4 linked regions of the Accumulibacter sp. genome follow. Each later gene encodes a partner of the first gene's protein in a complex. Links are inferred from orthologs where the notes say so. Each region holds a gene or a part of one and is shown on either strand. Other genes may lie near its edges. The genes, in order: holA, dnaN, dnaX and holB.

What was found.
Region 2: the proteins of holA (region 1) and dnaN are in contact, whole or in part, in a cryo-EM structure (PDB 8GIZ), measured with the Escherichia coli proteins. The link is inferred for Accumulibacter sp. from one-to-one orthologs.
Region 3: the proteins of holA (region 1) and dnaX are in contact, whole or in part, in a cryo-EM structure (PDB 8GIZ), measured with the Escherichia coli proteins. The link is inferred for Accumulibacter sp. from one-to-one orthologs.
Region 4: the proteins of holA (region 1) and holB are in contact, whole or in part, in a cryo-EM structure (PDB 8GIZ), measured with the Escherichia coli proteins. The link is inferred for Accumulibacter sp. from one-to-one orthologs.

The regions. Positions count from the first base shown.
Region 1 is NZ_JAZKUG010000001.1:4,916,002-4,921,306, reverse strand. The notes cover bases 1,151-4,042. They hold holA (DNA polymerase III subunit delta), read left to right. Parts: upstream 1,151-2,040; coding sequence 2,041-3,045; downstream 3,046-4,042. Other genes in these bases: V5B60_RS20815 (glutamate-5-semialdehyde dehydrogenase), read left to right, coding at 3,500-4,042; V5B60_RS20820 (hypothetical protein), read right to left, coding at 3,102-3,365; lptE (LPS assembly lipoprotein LptE), read left to right, coding at 1,515-2,030; leuS (leucine--tRNA ligase), read left to right, coding at 1,151-1,495. Also shown: more of leuS, read left to right, coding at 1-1,150; more of V5B60_RS20815, read left to right, coding at 4,043-4,756; V5B60_RS20810 (chalcone isomerase family protein), read left to right, coding at 4,893-5,305. UniProt on the Escherichia coli protein: Part of the beta sliding clamp loading complex, which hydrolyzes ATP to load the beta clamp onto primed DNA to form the DNA replication pre-initiation complex.
Region 2 is NZ_JAZKUG010000001.1:1,216,176-1,221,379, forward strand. What follows is about bases 1-2,791. They hold dnaN (DNA polymerase III subunit beta), read left to right. Parts: upstream 1-724; coding sequence 725-1,858; downstream 1,859-2,791. Other genes in these bases: dnaA (chromosomal replication initiator protein DnaA), read left to right, coding at 1-510; gyrB (DNA topoisomerase (ATP-hydrolyzing) subunit B), read left to right, coding at 1,924-2,791. In the rest of the region: more of gyrB, read left to right, coding at 2,792-4,395; pyrF (orotidine-5'-phosphate decarboxylase), read right to left, coding at 4,459-5,204. UniProt on the Escherichia coli protein: Confers DNA tethering and processivity to DNA polymerases and other proteins. Acts as a clamp, forming a ring around DNA (a reaction catalyzed by the clamp-loading complex) which diffuses in an ATP-independent manner freely and bidirectionally along dsDNA.
Region 3 is NZ_JAZKUG010000001.1:1,466,756-1,472,135, reverse strand. Bases 1,245-4,211 are described here. They hold dnaX (DNA polymerase III subunit gamma/tau), read right to left. Parts: upstream 3,574-4,211; coding sequence 1,915-3,573; downstream 1,245-1,914. Other genes in these bases: V5B60_RS06385 (histidine phosphatase family protein), read left to right, coding at 4,075-4,211; V5B60_RS06400 (YbaB/EbfC family nucleoid-associated protein), read right to left, coding at 1,570-1,893; recR (recombination mediator RecR), read right to left, coding at 1,245-1,570. Outside these bases: V5B60_RS06415 (cytochrome b), read right to left, coding at 1-267; petA (ubiquinol-cytochrome c reductase iron-sulfur subunit), read right to left, coding at 271-867; more of recR, read right to left, coding at 968-1,244; more of V5B60_RS06385, read left to right, coding at 4,212-4,725; V5B60_RS06380 (CBS domain-containing protein), read right to left, coding at 5,045-5,380. UniProt on the Escherichia coli protein: Part of the beta sliding clamp loading complex, which hydrolyzes ATP to load the beta clamp onto primed DNA to form the DNA replication pre-initiation complex.
Region 4 is NZ_JAZKUG010000001.1:3,779,872-3,785,075, forward strand. What follows is about bases 1,176-3,966. They hold holB (DNA polymerase III subunit delta'), read left to right. Parts: upstream 1,176-1,962; coding sequence 1,963-2,970; downstream 2,971-3,966. Other genes in these bases: mltG (endolytic transglycosylase MltG), read left to right, coding at 1,176-1,292; tmk (dTMP kinase), read left to right, coding at 1,289-1,924; V5B60_RS16590 (PilZ domain-containing protein), read left to right, coding at 3,068-3,448; V5B60_RS16595 (TatD family hydrolase), read left to right, coding at 3,459-3,966. In the rest of the region: V5B60_RS16570 (YgfZ/GcvT domain-containing protein), read right to left, coding at 1-99; more of mltG, read left to right, coding at 291-1,175; more of V5B60_RS16595, read left to right, coding at 3,967-4,241; V5B60_RS16600 (ankyrin repeat domain-containing protein), read left to right, coding at 4,238-4,894; V5B60_RS16605 (3'-5' exonuclease family protein), read right to left, coding at 4,886-5,204. UniProt on the Escherichia coli protein: Part of the beta sliding clamp loading complex, which hydrolyzes ATP to load the beta clamp onto primed DNA to form the DNA replication pre-initiation complex.

The sequences.
Region 1 (5,305 bases):
GCAGGACTGGTATGCCGACAAGCAGGGGGGCGTCTGCGTCAACTCCGGCCGTTACGATGGTCTCGGCCATGCCGCCGCGGTCGACGCGATCGCTGCCGACCTGGCCGCCAGGGGCCTCGGCGAGAAGAAGGTCCAGTTCCGCCTGCGCGACTGGGGAATCTCGCGGCAGCGTTACTGGGGCTGCCCGATCCCGATCGTCCACTGCGCCACCTGCGGCGACGTGCCTGTGCCGGATGCCGACCTGCCCGTCGTCCTGCCCGAGGACGTGACGATCACCGGCGCCGGCTCGCCATTGGCGCGGCTGCCCGAGTTCCACGAATGCGCCTGCCCGAAGTGCGGCCAGCCGGCGCGACGCGAAACCGATACGATGGACACCTTCGTCGAGTCCTCGTGGTACTTCCTGCGCTACTGTTGCCCGGACAACGAGCAGGCGATGGTCGACCAGCGGGTGGCCTACTGGTGTCGCGGTGGCATCGATCAGTACATTGGCGGCATCGAGCACGCCATCCTGCACCTCCTGTATTCGCGCTTCTGGACGAAGCTGATGCGCGACCTCGGACTGTTCGGCGATGCGCCGCTCGATGAACCCTTCGCCAACCTGCTGACGCAGGGAATGGTCGTCGCGCCGACCTTCTACCGCGAGGACGCGCACGGCAAGAAGCAATGGATCAACCCGGCCGAGGTCGACGCGGTGCATGACGAGCGCGGGCGTGCGATCGGCGCCAGCCTGCGTGCCGATGGCCTGCCGGTCGTCGTCGGCGGCATCGAGAAGATGTCGAAGTCGAAGAACAACGGCGTCGACCCGCAGGCGCTGATCGACCAGTTTGGTGCTGACACCGCTCGACTGTTCATCATGTTCGCGAGTCCGCCCGATCAGTCGCTCGAGTGGTCGGATGCCGGCGTCGAGGGAGCCTTCCGTTTTCTCAAGCGCCTCTGGCGAATGGTCTGGGAGCATCTCGCCGCCGGCCCGCTGCCACCGGCTGCGGCGGCCGAGTTGAGCGGCGAGCTGAAGGCGCTGCGCCGCCAGTTGCACCAGACGATCGGCAAGGTCGCCGACGATTACGGCCGGCGCAAGCAGTTCAATACGGCCATCGCCGCGGTGATGGAACTGCTCAACGCCTGCAGCCGGATCAGTGACGACTCGCAAGCTGCGCGTGCCGTCCGCCAGGAGACGCTCGAGGCGGTGACGCTGATGCTCAGCCCGATCGTCCCGCATGTGTGCGAAGCGCTTTACGCCTCGCTCAGGCCGGGCCAATCCGCGTCCGAGCAGTCGTTTCCGCAGGCCGATGCCGGCGCTCTCGAGCAGGACGAAATCGAGCTCGTGCTGCAGATCAACGGCAAGCTGCGTGGCAGCCTGCGCGTTGCCGCCGCTGCCGACCGGGCGACGATCGAAGCCGCCGCGCTGGCCTGCGAGGTCGCGCGCAAGCATCTGGCCGGCGCCCCGCCGCGGAAGCTGGTCGTCGTCCCCGGTCGCCTGGTCAACATCGTCGTCTGAGACCGCGAGGAAACCTGCCATGCCCGCCGCCCTGCGCTCTCTCGTCCTCTTTGCCGCCGGCACGCTGCTCGTTGCCGCCTGCGGCTTTCAGTTGCGCGGTTCCTACTCGTTTCCCTTTGAAAGCCTGTATCTGTCGGTTGCCGACTACTCGGTGATCGGCGCCCAGCTCAGGCGATCGATCAAGGCGTCGAACCCGAACCTGCTGGTGGCGACCGCGAGCGAAGCGCAGGTCATCTTCGTTCCCGGCAACGAGTACCGTGACCGTGTGATCCTGACCGTCTCGGGTACCGGCCGGGTCAGTGAACTGCGCCTGCGCTATCTGTTTCCCTACCGGTTGACCGACAACAAGGGCCGCGACGTAGTGCCGCCGGCCAGCGTCGAGCTGGTGCGTGACCTCACCTACGACGATTCGCAGGTGCTTGCGAAGCAGCAGGAAGAGTCGCTGCTCTGGCGCGACATGGAGCTGGATCTGGTGCAACAGCTGATGCGTCGCCTGGCTGCGGCCAAGCCGGTGTTCGTGGACGCCGGCACGTAGGGCTGGCCGCGTGCAGCTCAAGGGCGAACAGCTGGCTGCCCACCTCGCCCGCGAACTGCAGCCCGTCTATCTCGTCCACGGCGACGAGCCTCTGCTGGTCATCGAGGCGTCGGACGCGATCCGTGCCGCCGCCCGTCGTCGGGGCTTCGACGAGCGCCAGGTGCTCATCGCCATCGCCGGCTTCAACTGGCACGAGCTGCATCACGCGGCTGGCAGCATGTCGCTGTTCGGCGGCCGGACGCTGCTCGACCTGCGCATCCCGGGCGGCAAGCCGGGGCGCGAGGGCAGCCTGGCGCTGCAGGAATATTGCGCGCGTCCGTCACCCGATTCGCTGTTGCTGGTGAGCATGATCGGCGTCGAATGGCGGGAGGAGAAGTCCGCCTGGATGGCTGCCGTCGCCGCTGCCGGCGTCGTCGTCAAGCTGCTCGCGCCAGGTTTTGCCGAGCTGCCCGGCTGGCTTGCCGGCCGCCTTGGACGGCAGCAGCAGAGCGCTGATGCAGCAGGCCTGAGTTTCATTGCCGAGCGGGTCGAGGGCAACCTGCTGGCGGCCCATCAGGAGATCCTCAAGCTCGGCGTGCTCTACCCGGAAGGCCGGCTGAGCCTGGAACAGATTCGCGATGCCGTGCTCGATGTCGCCCGTTACGACCTCGACGCCTTGCGCGAAGCACTCTTGAATGGCGATTTGGCACGACTGACGCGCACCCTTGATGGCTTGCAGCAGGAAGGTGAGGCGCCGCCGCTGATCCTCTGGGCCTTCACCGAGGAGGTGCGGGCACTGGCGCAGGTGTGCGCCGGTCTCGAACGGGGTCAGCCGCTCGACGGGCTGCTGCGCGCAGCGCGTGTCTGGGGGCCGCGACAGGCGCCGTTCCGGCGGGCGGTGCAGCGGCTGCGGGCGGTTCAGGCGAGCGCCGCCCTCGAGCACGCCGCGCGCATCGACCGGATGATCAAGGGGGTATCGCGGGGAGACGTGTGGGACGAATTCCGGCAACTGGCACTGCGGCTCGTCGCAGCGTGAGCGGTGAGCGGCAAGCGGCTGCGGTCGTTCGCAGCCTGCCGGCGAGGCGGCGCTTCTCAGCCGCCGGCCGGTGGGTCGCCGGGAGATGGATCGGCGCCCGCAGCATCCGGGGCCAGGTGTTCCCAGACGCAATCGTCACGGCTCTGATGCCGGACATCACTGAGGCCGTGGCTGTCTTCGCCCCGTACCAGACACTCGCCGGCGCAATCATCGGCAATGACGACCAGTCGCAGTTCGGTATCCACCCGTCGCTCGCCGTCCCAGTAGCTGCAGGTGGCACAGACTTTGGCCTCGGCGGGCAGGATCAGCTTTTTCTTCATGGTCGGTCCGGGCAAGAGGGGGCGGCAGGTGGCGGCGACGATGGTCCTGAGAGTGCGCCTGGCACCAGAGGTTCCGTTGACGTTTGCCGACTTGCGCTGGCTATAATCGATCCTTGCCGATGACAGAGGGTCAGATGGATATCGAGAACTATGTGCAGCAGCTGGGTCGTGAGGCGCGTGCCGCGTCGCGCATCATCGCACGTGCCGACAGCAATGCCAAGAACCAAGCACTGCGCGCGATCGCCTCAGCGATCCGCCGCGAGAGCGAGGCGCTCGTCGCCGCCAGCCGGCAGGACGTGGACGCCGCCGGATCGGCCGGGCTGGAAGCGGCACTGCTCGACCGGCTGACCCTCTCAGCGCAGGGTGTGGCGGCGATGGCAGAGGGGGTCGAGCAGGTTGCCGCATTGCCCGATCCAGTCGGTGAGATCAGCGACTTGCGCCGGCGGCCGAGTGGCATCCAGGTCGGCCGCATGCGCGTACCGCTGGGCGTCATCGGCATCATCTACGAGGCGCGGCCGAACGTCACCGCCGATGCCGCCGCGTTGTGCCTCAAGTCGGGCAACGCCTCGATCCTGCGTGGCGGCTCGGAAGCGATCCACTGCAACCAGGCGATCGCCGCGCTGGTCCACGAGGGACTCGCCAGCGCCGGCCTTCCGGGCAGCGTGGTGCAGGTCGTCTCGACCACCGACCGCGCCGTCGTCGGTCACCTGATCCGCATGCGCGAGCATGTGGACGTGATCGTGCCGCGCGGCGGCAAGGGACTGGTCGCGCGTCTGCTGGCCGAAGCCAGGGTGCCGATGATCCAGCATCTGGACGGCAACTGCCATGTCTATGTCGATGACGAGGCGGACCTCGGGCAGGCGCTGCGCATCGTCGAGAATGCCAAGACGCAGCGCTACGGTACCTGCAACACCGCCGAGTCGCTGCTGGTCGCGCGCGCGGTGGCCGGCCGGCTGCTGCCGCCGATCGCCGCCATGCTGACGCGCAAGGGGGTCGAAATCCGCGGCTGCCCGGAGACCAGGGCACTGGTCAGCGAGGCGTCGGCGGCCAGCGAGGAGGACTACGCCAGCGAGTTCCTGGCGCCGATCATCTCGGTACGGGTGGTCGACGGCATCGGGCAGGCGATCGAGCACATCAATCACTACGGCTCGCATCATACCGACGCCATCGTCACCGAAAATTACAGTGCGGCGATGCGCTTCCTGCGCGAGGTCGATTCGGCCTCGGTGATGGTCAATGCCTCGACGCGTTTTGCCGACGGCTTCGAGTACGGTCTCGGCGCCGAGATCGGCATTTCGACCGACAAGATTCACGCCCGCGGCCCGGTCGGTCTCGAGGGACTGACCAGCCAGAAGTGGATCGTCCTGGGCCAGGGCGAGGTGCGTGGCTGAAGCCGAGGCGAAGCCTTTCCTGTCGCCGGCAGAGCCTGCCGGCGACGACGCAGTGACGGCAGGCGGGTGCCGCCACTGCTTCTTCCCCTGACCGCCAAATCAGCCTGTTCAGCCTCTTGCAGGCCAAGGAGACGACATGAAACACCTGCTTCTGGCGGCCGTTGCCGCCCTTGCGTTCAACCTGGCCAGCGCCGTCGAAGTCGCTGGCGTCAAGTTCGAGGACAAGTCGCACGTCGGCGCTGCCGACCTCGTGGTCAATGGCGCCGGCCTGCGCAAGAAGGCGGTGTTCAAGGTGTATGCGATGGCGCTCTACCTGCCCGAGAAGCGCGGTGACGCCGAGGCGGTGCTTGCCGCCAAGGGCGGCAAGCGGGTGGCGATCACGCTGCTGCGCGATCTCTCGGCACAGCAGTTCGTCGAAGCGCTGCAGGAAGGCATGGCGAGCAATCATTCGGAAGCCGAGATGGCCGGTCTCAAGGATCGCCTGAAGCAGTTCTCGGACAGCCTGCTGGCGGCCGGTGAACCGAAGACCGGAACCGTCGTCCTGATCGA
Region 2 (5,204 bases), 3.7 Mb from region 1 along the record:
ACCGAAATGCGGGTGGCGATCCTGAAGAAGAAGGCGGAGCAGGAGGAGGTGGCGCTCGATGATGAAGTGGCGTTCTACATTGCCAAACACCTGCGCTCGAACGTCCGCGAACTTGAGGGAGCCCTGAAGAAGGTCCTTGCCTACTCTGCGTTTCATGGCCAACAGATCGCCCTCGAGCTCGCCAAGGAGGCGCTGAAAGATGTCATTGGTTCGGTCAACAGGCAGATCACGATCGAAGGAATCCAGAAGACGGTGGCAGAGTACTTCAAGATCAAGGTCGCAGACCTCTTCTCGAAGAAGCGGACACGCGTCGTGGTGAGACCGCGACAGATCGCGATGTGGCTGGCAAAAAACCTGACATCGCTGAGCTATCCAGCGATCGGCGAGCATTTCGGTGGCCGCGACCACACGACCGTGCTGCACGCGGTACGTACGATCGATCAATTGCGCATCAAGGATGAGACTTTGAACCATGATGTGCACGTGCTTGAGCAGGTGCTCAAGGGGTGATCGGGACAGGGGAAAAGTCGGTGGGGAACCGACTGGCTGACGGTGGACAACCGACGACGAAGCGCCGCGGACGAAAGTTTTCCTTTTTTCCCCACAGCTTCATACCGTCCTTCTCCACCCTTCCCCAGAACATCTAAATTGATGAATGGAATGGTTTAAGTGATGATATCAACAGACTTGTTCGAACCTTGGTCTTTATAGGATTGAGATATATATGCTTCTTATCAAAACACGGCGAGACGTTCTTCTGGCACCGTTGCAGGCAGTTTCGGGGATCGTGGAGAGACGCCACACATTGCCCATCCTGTCGAATGTCCTGCTGGAGAAGCGTGGCGAGGTGCTGACGCTGCTGGCTACCGATATCGAGATCCAGATCACGACTTCGACCGCCGATGTCGGAGGCGAAGGTGAGGGCGCGGTGACCGTGGCAGCGCGGAAGTTGCAGGAGATTCTTCGATCGCTTCCGGAAACGGCGGAAGTCAGCCTGCAACTCGAGGACAGGCGCTTGCAGGTGAAGGCGGGCAGGAGCCGCTTCAACCTGCAGACGCTACCGGCGGAGGATTTCCCGAGCATGAGCCTGTCGCAGCAGGAGGACGCGCATAGCCTGAAGCTGACGCAGAAGGAATTCCGGCAACTGCTTGCGCAGACCCACTACTCGATGGCGACGCAGGATGTTCGCTACTACCTCAATGGCCTTCTGCTGCTGCTCGCCGATGGTCAACTGCGGGCAGTGGCAACCGATGGCCATCGGCTTGCTTATGCCAGCATGTCGCTTGCCGAGGGAGCGGGTGGCAGCGGCGAGGGCAGCGACGTCCGCCAGGAGTTGATCCTGCCGCGGAAGACCGTGGTGGAACTCAACCGTCTTCTTGCCGATACGGACGAGCCCTTGACGATCGACATCCTGACGAACCAGATCCGTTTCCGCTTCGGGCAGATCAGCCTCGTATCGAAGCTGATCGACGGCCGGTTCCCGGACTATCAAAGAGTCATACCGATGACACTCAAGGACGTCATTCGCGTGCAGCGGAGTGTCCTCTTGCAGTCGATGGTCAGGGCAGCCATCCTGACCAACGAAAAGTTCCGCGGTGTTCGCCTGGTTCTTGGCGAGGGCAGCCTGAAGATCATCGCCGCCAACGCCGAGCAGGAGGAAGCGCAGGAGGAAATCGAGGTCGAGTACAGTGGCGAGCCTCTCGATGTCGGCTTCAATGTCTCATATCTGCTGGATGTCCTGAACAACAGTGCTGGCGAGATGATCGACTGGGGATTCAACGATGCCAGTTCGAGTGCGCTGTTGACCATACCGGGGAATGATCATTTCAAGTATGTGGTGATGCCCATGCGTATCTGAATCGCAGCGGCAGGAGCTCGGAGCTTGGCAGAGAGGTTGAACGGCGGCAGAATGGCGGGTTGATCATGAATGAAGAGAAGCAGCAGACGGAGACGTACGACGAGTCGAGCATTCAGCAACTGGAGGGTCTGGAGGCCGTTCGCAAGCGGCCGGGCATGTACATTGGCGACACTTCGGACGGGACTGGTCTGCACCACATGGTCTTCGAAGTGGTCGACAACGCGATCGACGAGGCTCTCGCAGGATATTGCGATGACATCGTGATCACCATTCATGCCGACAACTCGATTTCCGTCAGCGACAACGGGCGGGGCATCCCGACCGGTATCAAGCTCGACGACAGGCACGAGCCGAGGCGCTCGGCGGCCGAGATCGTCATGTGCGTGCTGCACGCAGGGGGGAAGTTCAACCAGAATTCGTACAAGGTTTCCGGTGGGCTGCATGGCGTCGGTGTCTCCTGTGTCAACGCACTGTCCCGCTGGCTCCGGCTCATCATCCGCCGTGATGGCTGGAAGCACATGATCGAATTCAGGCGCGGGGCGGTGCTTGACCGCTTGGTCGAAGTGCGCGACGGCATCGAGGTTTCACCGCTGCGGGTGGTTGGCGAGACGGAGAAGCGCGGTACGGAACTGCACTTCATGGCTGATGAGGAGATCTTCGGCCACGTCGAGTTCCACTACGAGATCATCGCCAAGCGGCTGCGTGAGCTGTCCTTCCTCAACAATGGTGTCAAGATCAGGCTGAACGACCAGCGCACGGGCAAGGAGGAGAACTTCGCCTTTCTCGGTGGTGTCAAGGGCTTCGTCGAGTACATCAACCGCACGAAAAGCGTCTTGCACCCGAACATCTTCCATGCTGCGGGCGAGTCGGTCACGGCCGGCGGAGCGATCAGCGTCGAGGTGGCGATGCAGTGGAACGACAGCTACGCTGAACAGGTCCTGTGTTTCACCAACAATATTCCACAGGCGGATGGTGGTACGCACATGACCGGTTTGCGCGCTGCGATGACACGCGTCATCAACCGCTACATCGAAGAGAACGAGATCGCCAAGAAGGCGAAGGTGGACATCAGCGGCGACGACATGCGGGAGGGACTTGCCTGCGTGCTGTCAGTGAAGATGCCCGACCCGAAGTTTGCCTCGCAGACGAAGATGAAGCTGGTGTCGTCGGAGGCACGCCCGGCAGTCGAGGAAGTGGTGGCCGCGAAACTGGCGGAATTTCTTCAGGAGCGGCCAATCGACGCCAAGGTCATTACGGGCAAGATCGTCGAGGCGGCACGGGCACGCGATGCGGCCCGCAAGGCGAGGGAAATGACGCGACGCAAGGGCCTCCTCGATGGTGTCGGTTTGCCGGGCAAGCTGGCTGATTGTCAGGAAAAGGATCCGGCGCTCTGCGAGCTGTACCTGGTGGAGGGTGATTCAGCCGGAGGATCGGCGAAGCAGGGTCGGGACAGGAAGTTCCAGGCGATCCTGCCGCTGAAGGGAAAGATCCTGAACGTCGAGAAGGCGCGTTTCGACAAGCTGATTTCGTCGCAGGAGATCGCCACCCTGATCACCGCCCTGGGTACGGGGATTGGCAAGGACGAGTACAAGCCGGAGAAGCTGCGCTATCACCGGCTGATCATCATGACCGATGCAGACGTAGACGGAGCGCACATCCGGACGTTGCTGCTGACCTTCTTCTACCGGCAGATGCCGGAGCTCGTCGAACGTGGACACATCTACATTGCTCAGCCACCCCTCTACAAGGTCAAGCACGGCAAGGTCGAGCGCTACATCAAGGACGACCAGGCGCTGAAACAGTTTCTCCTCACCCTGGCGCTGGAGGGAGCAGCGCTCACGCCGCAGGCTGGTGCTGCGGCAATCGGCGGCACGGCACTCGAGCAGCTGGCACGCGAGTACCTGCTCGCCGAGGCAGTGATCAACCGACTGTCGCATCTGATCAACCCGGAAGTCTTGCATGCCCTGATCGACGGCAACCTGAAGCTTGAGCTTGCCAATGAAGAAGCCGCCGTGGCAACGGCAAGGACGCTGATGGCAGCACTGGACAGCCGGTCGGAGATCAACATCGTGGCCGGCTATGATTCGGTCAACGAGCGCTGGCAACTGCGGCTCGAAAAGATCCTGCATGGCAATCTGAAGCTCGGGGTGATCGACGACGACCTGCTGGTCAGCGGTGACTACGCGCAGCTTCGGAAGACTGCCGAGATCCTGGCTGGGTTGTTCGGCCCTGGCGGCTTTGTCGCCCGCGGCGACAGGAAGAAGAGCGTCAGCAGCTTTGCCGAGGCCATGCAATGGCTTCTGGGCGAGGTCGAGCGAAGCGTCAGCAAGCAGCGCTACAAGGGTCTCGGCGAGATGAACCCGGAGCAACTATGGGAAACGACGATGGACCCGCAAGTGCGCCGCTTGCTCAAGGTGCAGGTCGAAGACGCGATCGGTGCCGACGAGATCTTCAGCACGCTGATGGGCGAACTGGTCGAGCCGAGACGCAACTTCATCGAGACGAATGCATTGGCGGCGCGCAACATCGACGTCTGATCGACGGGTCGATCCCGGTTGGGTCCGGCGGGACGGTCTGCCGAAGGCAGTTGTACAGCCCGCTCATGGCGAGGCTGCCACGGATGTCGACGGGCGATGGCGGTTGATGGCGTCACGGGTTTCACGCGCAACGCTCCGCGAGGCGGCAGCGTAGTCTTCGCCGCGGCTGGCGTAAAGAATGGCGCGCGACGAATTGATCATCAGCCCGTTGCCATTGCTGTTGCATCCTGCACGGACGGTCGCTTCGATGTCGCCGCCCTGCGCGCCGATACCGGGAACGAGAAGTGGCATGTTTCCGGTCAGCTCGCGGACGCGGGCGATCTCGCGCGGGAAGGTGGCACCGACGACGAGGCCACACTGACCGCCCTCGTTCCACTCGTCGCTGACCAAGCGGGCAAGGTGCTCGTAGAGTTTCTCTCCGCCGACGTCGAGAAATTGCAGGTCGCTGCCGCCCGGATTCGACGTGCGGCAGAGGAGGATGACACCCTTGTCGCGATACGCCAGGTACGGAGCCACGGAGTCGCGTCCGAGGTAGGGATTGATCGTGACCGCGTCAGCCTGGTAGCGCTCGAAGGCTTCGATCGCGTACTGTTCGGCGGTGCTGCCGATGTCTCCCCGCTTGGCATCGAGGATCACGGGTACGCCAGGATGACGTGAATGGATGTGGGCCACCAGTTCTTCGAGCTGCTCTTCGGCGCGGCAAGCGGAGAAATAGGCAATCTGTGGCTTGAAGCAACACACCAGATCGGCCGTCGCGTCGACGATCGCACGGCAGAAGTGCAGGATCGCGTCCGCTTGGCCCTTGAGAT
Region 3 (5,380 bases), 3.4 Mb from region 1 along the record:
GGCGACCGGGATACCGTTTTCGTTGAGCGACGCGTCCGGCTTGTAGTGCATGACGAGGAAGATACCGGTGACGATCTGGATGACGAGCACCAGCATCGCCAGCGAACCGAAGAAGTACCAGAAGTTGAAGTTCTTCGGCGCGTAATACTCCGACAGGTGTCCGCGCCACATCGAAGTCGCCGGGAAGCGCGCATCGAACCACTCGAGCAGGTTGCCCTGCAGCGAGCCGTCAGACTTGTATTTTTCGAAATTGGTGTTCGACGCCATGGCTTAGGCCCCCTTCTTGTCTTCACCGATAAGGATCCGCTTATCGGACAGGTACATGTGCCGGGGCACCTCGAGATTGTCGGGTGCCGGCTTGCTCTTGAAGACCCGGCCAGCGAAGTCGAAGGTCGAACCATGACACGGACAGAGGAATCCGCCCAGCCAGGCGCTGTCCATCCCCTCTTCGGTACCGCGCCTGAACTTCGCAGAGGGCGAGCACCCGAGATGCGTACAGATACCTACAACGACCATGATCTCGGGCTTGATCGAACGCGTTTCGTTCCTGCAGTAATCCGGCTGCATGTTCTTTTCCGACTTCGGGTCGGCCATTTCGCCATCGAGCTTGGGCAGCGTCTCGAGCATGTGCGTCGTACGGTTGATGATCCACACCGGCCGACCACGCCATTCGACGGTGATCATCTGGCCCGGCTCAAGACTGCCGATATCGACTTCAACCGGTGCACCGGCAGCCCTGGCCCTCTCGGACGGCAGCATGCTGGAGACGAAAGGTACGAGCGCAGCGATCGCCCCCACCCCGCCAACCGCAGCGGTGGCGACGATCAGTCGCCGCCTTCCGCCGTCCACCTTGCACTCATTGCTCATAGCGCTGATCCCTAGGACGTAGTAAAAGTTGCTTCATACCAAACCGCAGCATTATACGCCAATCTCCATACGGTTTTGAATCCGGAGCCGCCGCAAGTCCTTATGCAGCAAGCGGTCGGCGTTCTCGCAGAGCCTGCGCCAGGGTCCCGGCATCGACGTATTCGAGCTCGCCGCCGACCGGCACGCCGCGTGCGATTCGCGATACGCTGACGCCACGACTGCGCAACATCTCGCCAAGGTAGTGTGCCGTCGCCTCGCCCTCGTTCGTGTAGTTGGTGGCGATGATCACTTCGCGCACCACCCCATCGCACGCGCGCGCGAGCAATCGCTCCAAGCGCAGTTCGGCCGGTCCGATGCCATCAAGCGGCGACACGCGCCCCATCAGCACGTAGTACAGGCCAGCGTAGGCATGCGTCTGTTCGAGCATGTTCATGTCGACCGGCGTCTCGACAACGCACAACAGGGCAGGATCCCGCCTGCTGGACTGGCAGCGCGAACAGGTCTCCGATTCGCTGAAGGTGTTGCAGCGCTGACAGTGCCGCAGCGCGGTCAGCGCCAACTGCAGCGACCCGGCAAGACGCTGCGCGCCCTCGCGGTCGTGCTGCATCAGGTGGTAGGCCATCCGCTGTGCCGACTTCGGCCCCACGCCCGGCAGACAGCGCAGAGCCTCGATCAGCGACTCGAGGCTCGACGGCGTCGTCATCAGAACGGCATCTTGAAGCCGGGCGGCAGGTTGAGTCCTGCCGAGAAGCCGGCCATCCGCTCCTGCGAGGCCTGCTCAGCCCGTCGCATCGCGTCGTTCAGAGCTGCCGCCACCAAGTCCTCGAGCATCTCGCGGTCATCCATCACCGACGGGTCGATCGCCACCCGCCGCACACTGTGCGCGCAGGTCATCAGGACCTTGACCATGCCGGCACCGGCTTGCCCTTCGACTTCGAGCTCTGCCAGCTGCTCCTGCGCCTTCTTCATGTTTTCCTGCATCTGCTGGGCCTGTTTCATCAGGCCGGCGATTCCACCTTTCATCATTTCTCTTGCCTCGATGCTTGCTCAAACGGGTTTGATTGACGATTCGATCAGGGTTGCGTCGAACATCTCGATTATCTCGCGCACGAACCCATCCTGCTCAACCGACGCGATCGCGCGGTCCATGCGTTCCTGGCGGTCGCGCTGTGCCGCCGCCGCCGGAGTATCGCCCGAGCCCTCCGCGACCGCGATGCTCAACTGGATCGGCATGGCAAAATGGTCGGCAAGCGTCTGCTGCAGCTTGTCCTGTGCCGCCCTCATCAGCAGATGGCGATGCCTTGGCGCCAGCTGCAGCTGGACGCGGCCGGCTGCCAGCTCGCAGAGCTCACAGTGCTGCGCCAGTTCACGCGCCATGCCGCTCGGCTTGATGGCGGCAAGCAACTCGTGCCAGTCACTGGCTGGCGATGCCGACCGCGACCCGACACGCGTCGGCACCAGTGGCGGCGCTGGCGGTGGCCCCGCTCGTGCGACGCCAGGCGAGGCATCGGCACGGACAGGCGGCGACGGCCTCGTCGCATCGGCGACCGGCAGTGATTTCGTCGACGGCCGGCCGGCGCTGCTGGCTACGGCCAGTGCACGCCGACTGGCGGCCTCCTCCGACTCTGGACGGAAGGCATGCAGGCGCAACAGGGTCATCACGAAACCGGCCTGCTCGTCTGGCGCCAGCGGCAGCTCCTGACGACCATGCACGGCTATCTGATAGGCCAGCTGTACGTACTCCGGGTCAAGCCGGGCAGCGATGCCGAGCAGCCGCGCACGCTCCGGAAGATCGTCGGCGATCGCCTGCGGCGCGAGCTGCGCGACCTGCACGCGAGTCAACAGGGCGGCCAGTTCCTGCAGGGCGGCATCGAACGACAGGCTGCGCGCCGCCATGTCATCGGCCACCTGCAGCATTCCTGCGGGGTTGCCGGCGAGCAGGGCGTCGAGAATGGCAAACAGGTGGTCCAGATCGACGGCACCCAGCATTTGTCGAACCAGCGCCTCCTCGACCCTCCCCGAACCATGCGCAATCGCCTGGTCGAGCAAGGACAGCGCGTCGCGCATGCTGCCCGCAGCCGAGCGCGCGAGCAGTTGCAGCGCACCCGCTTCGGCGCCGATCGCCTCGACTTCGAGAATCTGCCGCAAGTGGGTGGCGATCAGCGGCTGCGTCATCTGCTTCAGGTTGAACTGCAGGCAGCGCGAAAGGACGGTGACCGGAATCTTCTGTGGATCGGTCGTGGCGAGAATGAACTTGACATGCTCGGGCGGCTCCTCGAGAGTCTTCAACATGGCATTGAAGGCCGAGTTGGAGAGCATGTGCACCTCGTCGATGACGTAGACCTTGAAACGGCCTCGTGTTGGTGCGTAAACCGCATTCTCGAGGAGTTGCCGCATCTCGTCGACGCGGGTGTTGGTCGCCGCATCGACCTCGAGCAGGTCGACGAAACGCCCGGCGTCGATTTCCTGGCAGGCGGAACAGGCTCCGCAGGGCGTCGCGGTGACCCCGGTCTCGCAGTTCAGTGCCTTGGCCAGGATGCGCGCCAGCGTCGTCTTGCCAACTCCGCGCGTACCGGTGAACAGGTAGGCATGGTGCAGGCGCTGTGCCGTCAGCGCATGCTCGAGCGCGCGCACGACGTGTTCCTGCCCGACGAGGCTGGCAAACGTGCGTGGGCGCCATTTGCGCGCCAGGACCTGGTAGCTCATGCGCGGATTCTAGCAGATGGCGCCGCGGGCCCCGTTACCGTTTGCTGGCCACCGGTGCCGCAGGAGCGCGCCCGGGCCATGCCGTCGGCCGGCATCGACACGGCGAGAAACGAAAATGGCGAGCCTTACCCCCGGCACTCGCATCAGACGGCTGTGGCTGCTTCCTTCCGGACCTGACCAGGTTCACCATCCTGCGATGCGGGGAGACCCGCCGGAACGAATGCTATCACATCACCCACCGCCGCGCCCGAAATGCCGCAGGAAGCCAGCAGTTCTCATTTCACCCCCCTGCCAGGGATTTTGAAATGAGAACTGCTGCCGATGTGCACGAAGTCAGGCGGCGAGCAGGGAATGGCTTAAAATCGGCCCTTTTTCACCCACCCACCGCTTGGCGGAAGGTCGACGGCGCATCCTGTCCGAGAAGTCCTCGCGCCAGCGCACTGGAAACCGGGCGCAGGCGCTGGCGGCGGCAACGCGCCGCCGCTCTGCATGAACATTGTGATGACCAAGAGCGAAGCCACCCGAATCTGCTTCGTCCGCCATGGCGAGACCACCTGGAACGCTGAGAAACGCATCCAGGGACAGATCGACATCGGACTCAATACCGCCGGCCTGGCACAGGCGCAGGCGGCGGCAGACTGGCTCGCTGCCAGGGAAGCTGTAACCGCCCTGTACAGCAGCGACCTCCTGCGCGCACGCCAGACAGCCGAACGCATCGCCCACAGGATGAGGCTTGCGGCTGCTTTGCGGCCAGCGTTTCGCGAGCGACGCTACGGGTTCTTCGAAGGGCTGACCTACGAGGAGTCGCGCGCCAGGTATCCCGCGGATTACCACGCCTTCGAGACCCGCGATCCCGACTTCGTGATTCCTTTCGGTGGTGAGAGCCTGCGGCAACTGCACACCCGCGTCAGCGGCGGTCTGAGCCAACTGGCCGCCGCACACGAGGGAGAAACGATCATCGTCGTCACGCACGGCGGCGTCCTCGACATCGTCAACCGTCTGGCGCGCGGCAATCCGCTGTCCACCCCACGCGACTTCCTGATTCCGAATGCCGCCATCAACTGGCTGTGCGTCCGGGATCAGCAATGGATCCTGGAAACCTGGGGCCAGACCGAACATCTTGCTGGCTTCGGGATCGACGAACTGCCCTAGCAGTCTGTCGGACTTGCCCAAGTCGGCTGCAAGAAATGGGAAGACGGATCATTTCTCCCCGTCTTTCCGCACGAATAGAACAACCATTCGCTCGCAATCCGTGGAAAACTGCGGTCGGCTCCCACTCTTTTCGCTCCAACCCATCACGTCCGACAGGCTGCTGGCCGGCGCTTCGAATCGGGAAAGGGAGCCCAACGGGCAGGTACACCGGTGCCCGGATGCCACTCTCGACGCTCACCGATGCCGGGGGGCCTTGCTGGCAGCAGGCGACGGGCGCGCGAGGACTGCCGAAAGCTTCGCCGGGCAAGCGCCGCCTGTGTCAGCCAGTGATGTACTTTTCCATCTGCTCGATGATGAACTTCTGCTCGCAGATCGTTTCCTTGACCACATCACCGATCGAAACGATGCCGACGACCTTGCCTTCGGCGAGCACTGGCAGGTGGCGGAAGTGCTTCTCGGTCATGATGGCCATGCACTCATCGACGGTCTGCTCCGGTGTCACGTAGAGCACCTTGTCGGACATGATCTCGCCGACGCGGGTTTCCTTGGACGCCTTGCCTTGCAGGATGACCTTGCGCGCATAGTCCCGTTCGGACAGGATACCGACGAGCTTGTCGCCGTCAAGCACCAGGACGGCACCGACGTTGGCATCCGA
Region 4 (5,204 bases), 1.1 Mb from region 1 along the record:
AGACAACTCGGCCGCCGCGTCACCAAAGTCCGTGACCTGATTGTGCTCGATTCGTGCACCTGAAGCACGCAGCAACTCCTGCCAGTTCGCGTTCATCATCTTCTCATCTGGTTGGCCGGCGGGGCCGGCGGATGTTCCTCCGCGGGGCGCAGTCGGCAGCGGCGGCCGGCTGGCCGTGCCTTCGGGGCCCCGGTGGTTCGGGCGAGTTTCGGCTATTATAGGGCGACTCGACGCCCGCCCCACCACCCATTCCTCCTCCAGCCCGCCAGCCCGACCGCTGCTCCGGACCGATGCGCAAGACCGTTCGCCTGTTGCTCGTTTTCTCCTTGCTGACGCTGCTTCTGGGCGCCGCTGTCGTCGTCTACGTGGCTCTGATTCCGATCAGCCTGCCGCGTGAGCAGGTGGAGTTTACAGTTGCCCCCGGCGGCAGCCTGCGCACGGCGGCTCGCGAGATCGCCGCCAGCGAGGTCGCCGTCGAACCGTGGGTGCTGATCGCACTCGCCAGACTGATGGGCGTCGAGGCCTCGATCAAGGCCGGAAGCTACCAGATCAGTCGTGGCACGACGCCACTCGAACTGCTGCGCAAACTGACGCGAGGAGACTTCACGCAGGCCGAGCTGACCTTCATCGAAGGCGGGACTTTCCGTCAGATGCGCCAGCGCCTCGATGCCCATCCGGATCTGCGCCACGAGACCCGCGCCCTGAGCGAGAGCGAAATCATGCGCCTGCTCGGTGTCCCCGAACGGTCTGCCGAGGGCGCGTTCTTTCCCGATACCTATCTCTTTGCCAAGCGAAGCAGCGATATCGAGCTGCTGGCGCGCGCCGCGCGTGCCATGCAGCGACACCTGCAACAGCAATGGCAGGCGAGGGCGGATCACCTGCCACTGCGCGATGCCCATCAGGCTCTGATCCTCGCCTCGATCATCGAGAAGGAGACCGGCCGTGATCAGGATCGTGCGCAAGTGGCAGCGGTGTTCATCAACCGCTTGCGCCTGGGGATGCCCTTGCAGACTGATCCGACGGTGATCTACGGACTCGGCGATGCCTTCGACGGCGACCTGCGCAAGCGCGACCTGCTCGCGGATACGCCCTACAATACCTATACGCGCCGCGGCTTGCCCCCCACACCGATCGCCATGCCCGGACTCGCTTCGCTGCAAGCCGCGCTGCACCCGGCGGCGAGCGACGCGCTCTACTTCGTCGCTCGCGGCGACGGCAGCAGCCACTTCTCGCGGACGCTGGCAGACCACAATCAGGCGGTGCGGCGTTACCAGAAAGGGGGCCGACCTTGAACCACGCACAGGCCCGTTCGCGCGGCCGTTTCATCACCTGCGAAGGCATCGACGGCGCTGGCAAGAGCAGCCACATCGCAAGCATCGTCGCGTTCCTGCGCCGGCGCGGAGTCACCGTCGTCAGCACGCGCGAGCCTGGGGGTACCGCGCTTGGCGAAAAACTGCGCGCGCTGCTCCTGCACGAAGCCATGCACCTGGAGACCGAGGCGCTGCTCATGTTCGCAGCCCGCCGCGAGCACATTGCGCGAGTCATCGAACCGGCTCTCGCGTGTGGCGACTGGGTGGTCTGCGACCGTTTCAGCGACGCGACCTATGCCTATCAGAGTGGTGGGCGCGGTCTCGACCCGGTGAAGTTCGCACAACTCGAAAACTGGGTGCACCCGCTGCTGCAACCGGACCTGAGCCTGCTCTTTGATCTGCCAGCGGCAATTGCGGCCCGGCGCATTGCTGACCAGGCACGCGACCGCGATCGCTTCGAGTTGGAGCAGTTCGAGTTCCACGAGCGAGTCCGCCTCGCCTACCTCGAGCGGGCGCGGTCGGCACCGCAGAGAATCACGATCATCGACGCCGACCAATCCCCGGACAGAGTCTCGAAACAGATTGAAGAAAGACTTGCAAGCTTATGTTCATGAAGATTATCGATCTGCACGATTCACTCTGGCGGCAACTCATGCTGCGGCGTGACCGGCTGCCGCACGCGCTCCTGCTGTGCGGTCAGCAGGGGCTCGGCAAGTTCGACCTGGCCGTTGCCTTGGCCACCTCCCTACTTTGCGAGGAGCGGCGAGATTCAGGCGAGGCGTGTGGTCAGTGCCGGGCCTGCGGCTGGCTGGCCCTAGGCAACCACCCGGACCTTCGCCTGCTGCAGCCACAGTCGCTCGCCGTGGTCGCCGGCGATGCCGGCCAGGAAGAAGACACTTCCGGAGCGAAGAAGCTGAGTCAGCAGATCACGATCGATCAGGTACGGGCACTCGACGACTTCCTGCACGTCGGCACCCACCGTCACGGCGCGCGCGTGGTGCTCCTCAACCCGGCCGAGGCGATGAATCGCGCAACAGCCAATGCTCTTCTCAAGTCACTTGAAGAACCAATCGCAAGCACATTGTTCATATTGGTTTCCAGCAACCCACATCGCTTGCTGCCGACGATCCGCAGTCGCTGCCAGACCGTCAGCGTGCCGTTGCCGCCGCGCGCAGCTGCAGCCGCCTGGCTGCACGACGCTGGCGTGGCCGAGCCGGATGACTGGTTGGCCCTGGCTGCCGGTGCGCCGCTGTTGGCGCTCGCCCTGAGCAGCAGCGGCGAGCGGAGCCTGGTCGATGCACTTCTGGCCGAAGTCAGTGGCGGGGCTGGAGTGGATCCGCTGGCATCGGCAGCCCTACTCGAGCGGGCCATCAAGAACGAGAAGCGCCAAGCGTCGCTGCGCAGATTGCTCGAGTGGGCACAGAAGTGGTTGTTCGACCTGCTTCTCGCGACCGAAGCGCTGCCGCCGCGCTATTTTGTACGCCAAGCGGCGCTCCTGCAGGACCTGGCGCGCGGAACCGACAACCGCCGGGTCTTGGCATTCAGCCGAAAAGCGCTACAATGCAAGCCCCAATGTGAGCAGCCCGTGAACAATCGACTGTTTCTCGAGGACTTCTTTCTCGGCTACGTGCGGGTTTTCCGAAGCCCCCGAGGGTTGTGAAGCAATCGTCGCGATCCAGGGGTAATGAACGAGTGAGGCATCAGCGAGTGAGCAACGGACTTCGCTCATTTGGGCGATCGATCGCTTCCAAGTGAAGATGGCAGAGACCGACATCGGAAAGGCAGCGCCTGCGACGCCGCCGCGCCCCAGCGTTCTGTCACTGAACATCAACTCGAAGTCGGCACTTTACGCGGCCTACATGCCGCTGTTGCGCAATGGCGGCATCTTCATTCCAACCACCCGCAATTACTCGATCGGTGACGATGTCTTCATGCTGTTGTCGCTGATGGACGATCCCGCCAAGCTGCCGATTGCGGGCACGGTCGTCTGGATCACTCCGGCTGGCGCGCAGAACAGCAAGGCACAGGGAATCGGTGTGCAGTTCAAGAACGACGAAAGCGGCGCCGAGGCACGCCGGCGCATCGAGGGTCTCCTGGGCGGTGTGATGCAGTCGGGCCGCCCAACGCACACCATATGATGGCCGGCCGATGTTGGTTGACTCGCATTGTCATCTCGACTTTCCGCAGCTGGCCGATGGCATCGAGCAGATCATCGGGCAGATGCGTGCCAATGACATCGGTTGCGCGCTGTGTATCGGCGTCACCCTGGAACGTTTCGCCAGGGTTCTGCAGCTCGCCGATACCTGGCCGATGTTGCTGGCAACGGTTGGTGTACACCCGGAGGAAACGGGAATCCGCGAACCAACGGTCGACGACCTCGTGGGCCTTGCGGCACATCCGCGAGTGGTGGCGATCGGCGAAACCGGACTGGACTACTACTGGCACAAGGATGCTCCGGATTGGCAGCGTGAGCGCTTCCGTACCCACATCCGGGCCGCCCGCGTGACCCGCAAGCCGCTGGTGATCCATACCCGGGAAGCGGCAGCCGACACGCTGCGGCTCATGGCCGAGGAGGGGGCTGGCGAGGTGGGCGGCATCATGCACTGTTTCACTGAAAGCTGGCCGATTGCCGAAGCAGCACTCGACCTCGGCTTCCACATCTCGCTCTCCGGCATCGTCACCTTCAAGAAAGCGCTCACGGTCAGAGAGGTTGCTCTGCGCGTGCCGCTGGATCGTCTCCTGGTCGAGACCGACTCACCCTATCTGGCACCGGTGCCCTACCGTGGCAAGACGAACCAGCCTGCCTACGTCCGCCATGTCGCTGAAGAGGTCGCACGTCTGCGTGGCCTCAGCTATCAACAGGTCGCCGACGCCACGACGGCCAATTTCTTCAATCTCTTTCCTGAAGCCCGAACAAAGGTTGCCCAATGAAGATTCTTGCTCTCCTGGTTGCATTGTGGATTCCGACCATGGCCGCAGCCGGTGCCTATGAAGACATGGAGGAGGCCCTGATCTCCGGCAATACGGCTTGGGCCATCCAACTGATCAACCGCGGCATGGACGTCAATTCGGTGGACGCAGCCGGCAACACGCTGCTGATGCAGTGCGTGCAGCGCGAGAACCTCGACTTTCTCGACTATCTCGTGAAACGGCGTGCACGGCTGAACACCCGCAACCGCAACGGTGAGACCGCCCTCAGCCTGGCCGCCTACAAGGGCCTGCTGCCTTTCGTCAAGCGCCTCGTCGAAGCGGGCGCCGACGTCAACCTCTATGGCTGGTCGCCCCTGGTCTACGCTGCGTTCAGCGGCCGTACGGCAGTGGCCGAATACCTTCTCAGCAAGGGAGCGGAAGTCAATGCGACGACCCCAAACGGGTCGACAGCGCTGCTGTTCGCCGCCCGCTTCGGACACATCGAGATCGTCGAGTTGCTGCTGCAGAACAAGGCGGACCCGAACATGGCCAACGACCGGGGGGCAACCGCGATCGACTGGGCGCTCAAGTCTGACAACACGGACATCGCGGACCTGCTGCGCAAGGCTGGCGGACGCGCCGGCACCCCGCCAGCGAGCCCGGCTTCACGGTGAAAGAGCGTTCACGGGTCGGACGACCACCTTGCCCGTGTTCAGGGTGCGACTGACGATCCGGTAGACCTCCGGATCGAAGTCCTGTCGGCTGGGTGCGGCCGCCAGCAGCGTCTGCAGACCCGCATCGTCCTGTACCGTGCCAAGCAGCCGCCAGCGGTCCACGACGTGGATGTCCTCGCGCATGCCGAAATCGTCGCGCTCGATCAAAGCGACCGGGCCGCGGTAGGGCCAGCTCCTGATCTTCAGGCGGGCCAGCGCGCTCATCAGTCGTGCGCCGTGCTGCAGCAACGACTCCTTGCCGATGCAGGCG